One region of the Streptomyces sp. NPDC016851 genome, then DNA from elsewhere that is predicted to be linked to it. Evidence: predicted binding sites of a transcription regulator. Region 1 holds the regulator's gene; the other holds the start of a gene.

Evidence for each region. The regulator HrcA, encoded in region 1, represses chaperone genes, less so after heat shock. The targets are predictions, from matches to a motif close to TTNGCACTCNGNNNNNCNGAGTGCNAA.
Region 2: the regulator HrcA is predicted to act here: its motif matches at 1,878-1,904, upstream of groES (co-chaperone GroES).

The regions. Positions count from the first base shown of each region.
Region 1 covers NZ_JBVHEP010000005.1:94,937-98,176, reverse strand. Annotated here, with positions in the region: partial or broken gene dnaJ (molecular chaperone DnaJ) at 1-798, opposite strand, end outside; gene hrcA (heat-inducible transcriptional repressor HrcA) at 798-1,814, opposite strand; gene ACZ3I3_RS10420 (MBL fold metallo-hydrolase) at 1,985-2,716, shown strand; gene ACZ3I3_RS10415 (DUF3097 domain-containing protein) at 2,748-3,240, shown strand, end outside.
Region 2 covers NZ_JBVHEP010000003.1:168,580-171,819, reverse strand. Annotated here, with positions in the region: gene ACZ3I3_RS06005 (polysaccharide deacetylase family protein) at 90-968, shown strand; gene ACZ3I3_RS06000 (polysaccharide deacetylase family protein) at 965-1,711, shown strand; gene groES (co-chaperone GroES) at 2,051-2,359, shown strand; gene groL (chaperonin GroEL) at 2,476-3,240, shown strand, end outside.

The DNA.
Region 1 (3,240 bases):
CAGGTCGTCGCCGCGCCGCTGGAACTGCGAGTGCGGCAGTTCGTGGATCTCGACGTACAGGTCGCCCGCCGGACCGCCGCCGGGCCCGACCTCGCCCTCACCGGCGAGCTGGATCCGCGTGCCGTTGTCGACACCGGCCGGGATCTTCACCGTCAGCGTGCGACGGGAGCGGACGCGGCCGTCGCCGGCGCACTCCGGGCAGGGGGTCGGCACGACCGTGCCGAAGCCCTGGCACTGCGGGCAGGGCCGCGAGGTCATGACCTGGCCGAGGAAGGACCGCGTGACCTGGGACACCTCGCCGCGACCGCGGCACATGTCACACGTCTGGGCGGAGGTGCCCGGCGCCGCGCCCTCACCGTTACAGGTGTTGCAGACGACCGCCGTGTCGACCTGGATGTCCTTCGTCGTGCCGAAGGCCGCCTCGTCGAGCTCGATCTCGATGCGGATCATGGCGTCCTGGCCGCGGCGCGTGCGCGAGCGCGGTCCGCGCTGCGACGCCGTGCCGAAGAACGCGTCCATGATGTCGGAGAAGTTCCCGAAGCCGCCGGCCCCGAAGCCGCCCGCGCCGCCGCCTCCGGCCTGCGAGAGCGGGTCGCCGCCGAGGTCGTAGACCTGCTTCTTCTGCGGGTCCGACAGCACCTCGTAAGCGGCGTTGATCTCCTTGAACCGCTCCTGGGTCTTCGGATCGGGGTTGACGTCCGGATGCAGCTCGCGTGCGAGCCGCCGGAAGGCCTTCTTGATCTCTTCCTGCGACGCGTCGCGGCGCACGCCGAGTACGGCGTAGTAGTCCGTGGCCACTACGACTCCGCCAGGATCTGTCCGACGTACCGTGCCACTGCGCGTACCGCTCCCATCGTTCCCGGGTAGTCCATGCGGGTCGGTCCGACCACGCCGAGCTTGGCGACAGCCTCGCCGCCCGAACCGTAGCCGACCGACACGACGGACGTGGAGTTGAGTCCTTCGTGGGCGTTCTCATGACCGATCCGTACGGTCACGCCCGGATCCTGCGCCTCGCCGAGCAGCTTGAGGAGCACCACCTGCTCCTCCAGCGCCTCCAGCACCGGCCGGATCGTGAGGGGAAAGTCATGCCCGAAGCGGGTCAGGTTGGCGGTGCCGCCGATCATCAGCCGCTCCTCGTTCTCCTCGACGAGCGTCTCCAGAAGTGTGGAGAGCACCGTGGAGACCGTACCCCGGTCCTCGTGCTCGAACGCCTCCGGCAGATCCTCCACCAGACTCGGCACATCCGTGAAACGGCGGTTCGCCACCCGGCTGTTGAGCCGCGCGCGCAGATCCGCGAGCGAGGCCTCGCCGAAGGGCGCCGGGCAGTCGACCACGCGCTGCTCGACCCGCCCGGTGTCCGTGATCAGTACGAGCATCAGCCGCGCGGGCGCGAGAGCGAGCAGCTCCACGTGCCGCACGGTCGAGCGGGTCAGCGACGGGTACTGCACGACGGCGACCTGGCGTGTGAGCTGGGCCAGCAGCCGTACCGTCCGCGCCACGACGTCGTCGAGGTCGACGGCGCCCTCGAGGAAGTTCTGGATCGCGCGCCGCTCGGGCGCGGTCATCGGCTTGACGCCGGCCAGCTTGTCCACGAACAGCCGGTAGCCCTTGTCGGTGGGGATGCGCCCGGCGCTGGTGTGCGGCTGGGCGATGTACCCCTCGTCCTCCAGGGCCGCCATGTCGTTGCGGACCGTGGCCGGCGAGACGCCGAGGTTGTGCCGCTCGGTGAGGGCCTTGGAGCCGACCGGCTCCTCGGTGCCGACGTAGTCCTGGACGATGGCGCGCAGCACCTGAAGCCTGCGTTCACTGAGCATTCGCGCGCACCTCCAGAAGTCGTCCGCCTGGTGTCCTGCCTGTGGGCCTGGCACTCTGCGCGTGCGAGTGCCAGCATTCCCCGCCCAGTGTACGGCTGTGGGGTACACCCCCGGCAAGGCTGGTCGCTTGCTGTCGCGCCCGGGGCGGCGGTCACCGCTAGCGTCGCTGTATGACGGTGACTTGGGAAGAGCTCGGATGGGAACGCGTGGCCGCGGGGGTGGGGCGGTGCCGGCTCCCGGTGTGGGACTGCACGGTGGGGCTGGTCGCCGGTGAGGGCGCGGTCCTCATGATCGACGCGGGGTCGAGCCCCGCCGAGGGCGCGCGGTTGCGCGAGCAGGCGCGGTCGCTCACCGGTCACCGTGTGACGCATCTCGCGCTGACCCATCCCCACTTCGACCACGTCTTCGGGGTGGCGGAGTTCACGGACACGGAGGTGTTCGGCGCGGTGGGCGTGGAGGCGCTGCTGACGCGTGTACGGGACCGCGAGGAGCTGCGCGTGGACGCGGTGCGTGGCGGCCTGGCGGAGACCACCGCGCGGGAGGCGGCGGACCGGCTGGTCGCGCCCCGCCACCTGGTCTCCGGCGAGTGGACCCTCGACCTGGGCGGCGGGCGCCAGGTGCTGCTGGCGAACGTGGGCCCCGGGCACACCGCGCACGACCTGGCGGTGCTGGTGCCGGGCGATCCGGAGGTGGTGTTCTGCGGCGACCTGGTCGAGGAGTCCGGCGAGCCGCAGGCGGGCCCCGACGCCGTGCCGTCGCACTGGCCGGCCGCCCTGGACCGGCTGCTCGACCTGGGCGGCGAGGACGCGCTGTACGTACCCGGTCACGGAGCGGTGGTGGACGCGGCGTTCGTCCGCGCCCAGCGTGACGCGCTGGCCGCGCGTTTCGGCGTGTCTCCGTGACCACCCGCCGGCTTCTCCTATCGTCATTCGAATGCGCCAGTACTCGCCCGATCTGACCCCGCCGTGGAAGAAGCCGCAGCAGCCGGTGCCCGAGGTTCCGGCGGAGCCGGGTCTGGTCGTCGAGGAGGCCGGGACCGGCTTCTGCGGTGCGGTGATCCGCTGCGAGGCGGGCACGGTGACCCTGGAGGACCGCTTCGGCAAGCACCGGGTGTTCCCCATGGAGCCGCGCGGGTTCCTCCTGGAGGGCAGGGCCGTGACCCTGGTCCGCCCCTCTCCCGCCGGCCCCGCCCGTCCGACCCGTACGGCGTCCGGTTCGGTGGCCGTCCCCGGCGCCCGCGCCCGCGTGGCCCGCGCCGGGCGCATCTACGTCGAGGGCCGGCACGACGCCGAGCTGGTCGAGCGGGTCTGGGGCGACGACCTGCGCATCGAGGGCGTGGTCGTGGAGTACCTGGAGGGCGTCGACGACCTGCCGTCCATCGTCGACTCCTTCGCCCCCGGCCCCGACGCCCGCCTCGGCGTCCTGG
Region 2 (3,240 bases), on a different contig from region 1:
TGTCGGGGCCGGTCCGGGGAGGCCGGCTGCGAGGATCCCGCATCATGCGAGCAGTCGTACAAAATGACAAAAGGCGGGCATCTGGCGGTGTGCGGATCGGCCTCGCCGTGCTCATCCTCGCCGCCATCGCCTCGGGCTGCGCGCAGGGCGACAACGGCCGGATCACCGCGGCCGGCGGCCAGCAGCCCCTCGACGCGCCTCCGGCCCGCGCGCTCGACTCCTACGCCTCCAAACTGCGCACCGCGCACGCCGCCCGGGTCGCCGCCGCGCAGCGCTGGGGGCTGCGGACCGTCCCGCTGAACGCCCCGCCGGCCCCCGCGAAGAAGCCGAGGATCAGGACCCGCGAGGGCTTCGCGGTGAAGGGCCACCGGAGACTGAACCTCCCGCCCGTCTTCACCACCGTCCCCACCCGCGACAAGGTCGTCTTCCTCACCATCGACGACGGCGCCGAGAAGGACCCGGCGTTCCTGCGGATGATGAGCGACCTGAAGGTCCCGTACAGCGCCTTCCTCAGCGGCTACCTGATCCGGAACGACTACGGCTACTTCGAGAAGATGCAGGACCGGGGCGTCGTCCTGAACAACCACACCCTCCACCACCGCCTCATGCGGGGCCTGCCCTACCGCACGCAGAAGCGCGAGATCTGCGGCATGCAGCGCCTCATCGAGAAGCGCTACGGCACGCGCCCCACCCTCTTCCGCCCGCCCTACGGCAGCTACGACAGGGCGACCCTGCGCGCCGCCAAGGCCTGCGGCATCGAGTACGCCCCCCTCTGGAACGAGGAGGTCTTCGCCGACCACTGGGAGTACCGCGAGTGGGACCGCAGACTGCACCCGGGCGACATCGTCCTCACCCACTTCCGCGGCCGCGACCACTGGCAGGGCACGATGCCCGACATGATCCGCCGCTTCCTGGACAAGGTCACGGCCGAGGGGTACGCGGTGGGCCGGCTGGAGGACTACCTGTGAGGCGGCGGACGCCGGCCGCCGTGGTGTGCGCGGGCGCGATCCTGCTGGCGGGCTGCGCCGGGGCCCCGGCGGAGCACACGGGCGCGGACGGCAGGGGCCGGTCCCCGGCACACGCGTCGAGCGACGTCCGCGGGCCGGACCGAGGCGACCGGGACAGTCTCCCGCCCGTCGTGGACCACGTCCGCACCCGCGACCGGGTGGTCTTCCTGACCTACGACGACGGCGCCGAGCGCGACCCCGGCTTCGTCACCCTCGTCCGCGAACGGCGGCTGCCGGTCAGCATGTTCCTCACGGACAGCGTCGTGGGTCCCGGCTACGGCCACTTCGCCCGCCTGCGCGCGGTCGGCGCGTCCATCCAGAACCACACCCTCGACCACCCCGCGCTGCGCGGCCTGCCCTACGCCGGCCAGCGCGCCGAGATCTGCGGCCAGCAGCACAAGCTCCGCTCCCGCTTCGGCATCCGCCCCCGCCTTTTCCGCCCGCCCTACGGCACGTACGACACCGCGACCCTGCGCGCCGCCGCCGACTGCGGCATCCGGGCGGTCGTCCTGTGGCGGGCGTACCTGAACCCCGACGGCACCCTGACGTACACCCGCGGCAAGCCCGCCCTGCGCCCCGGCGACGTCATCTCGGTGCCGTCCGGTGAGAGTGCGTCCCTCACGCTCACGGAACGGACTCGGCGCCTGCTGAGGGAGATCGAGGGCAAGGGGCTGCGGGTGGGGCGGCTGGAGGACTACCTCTGACGTCTCGGCCGGCGGTTTCGGTCAGCCCGTCCGGCGCTTGAGGACGAGGCCGTCCAGGCCGAAGCGGGGGCCCGGGGGCGGCAGCCCCCGGAAGACCAGGACACCGACGCCGGGCACCTGCACAAACGTACGGCGACCTCGGAACCGGCCGACGCGCCGCCGGCAATTGGCACTCCGCTTGACCGAGTGCTAATCGCAGTCATAGTCTCGGCTCTGGCACTCCCCACTGGAGAGTGCCAACACAGCGACGGGCAGGTCCGGCACCCGCGACGACGGATCCACCTGGTCGCCACCTCAGACAGTTAACCCCGTGAGATCTCCGAAGGGGGAGGTCGGATCGTGACGACCACCAGCTCCAAGGTTGCCATCAAGCCGCTCGAGGACCGCATCGTGGTCCAGCCGCTCGACGCCGAGCAGACCACCGCCTCTGGCCTGGTCATCCCGGACACCGCCAAGGAGAAGCCCCAGGAGGGCGTCGTCCTTGCCGTGGGCCCGGGCCGCTTCGAGGACGGCAACCGTCTTCCGCTCGACGTCTCCGTCGGCGACGTCGTGCTCTACAGCAAGTACGGCGGCACCGAGGTGAAGTACAACGGCGAGGAGTACCTCGTCCTCTCGGCCCGTGACGTGCTCGCGATCGTCGAGAAGTAATTCACCCCAAGCACATTGCTTTGAGCTGCGCCCCTGGCCCCCCGCGATCGATAAGAAGCCGGGCGCCCGGGGCGCAGTGCCGTTAACCCTGATTCCGGAAGAGGGCTCACGCTCCCATGGCGAAGATCCTGAAGTTCGACGAGGACGCCCGTCGCGCCCTCGAGCGCGGCGTCAACAAGCTTGCCGACACGGTCAAGGTGACGATCGGCCCCAAGGGCCGCAACGTCGTCATCGACAAGAAGTTCGGCGCCCCCACCATCACCAACGACGGTGTCACGATCGCCCGCGAGGTCGAGATCGAGGACCCGTACGAGAACCTCGGTGCCCAGCTGGTCAAGGAGGTGGCGACCAAGACCAACGACATCGCGGGTGACGGTACGACCACCGCGACCGTGCTCGCCCAGGCGCTCGTGCGCGAGGGCCTGAGGAACGTCGCCGCCGGTGCCTCCCCGGCCGCCCTGAAGAAGGGCATCGACGCCGCCGTCGCCGCGATCTCCGAGGACCTGCTCGCCTCGGCCCGCCCGATCGACGAGAAGTCCGACATCGCCGCCGTCGCCGGGCTGTCCGCCCAGGACCAGCAGGTCGGCGAGCTCATCGCCGAGGCGATGGACAAGGTCGGCAAGGACGGTGTCATCACCGTCGAGGAGTCCAACACCTTCGGTCTGGAGCTGGACTTCACCGAGGGCATGGCCTTCGACAAGGGCTACCTGTCGCCGTACTTCGTGACGGACCAGGAGCGCATGGAAGCCGTCCTGGACGACCCGTACATCCTCATCACGCAGGGCAAGATCTCCGCCATCGCGGACCTCCTGCCGCTGCTGGAGAAGGTCATCCAGTCCAACTCCTCCAAGCCGCTGCTGATCATCGCCGAGGACGTCGAC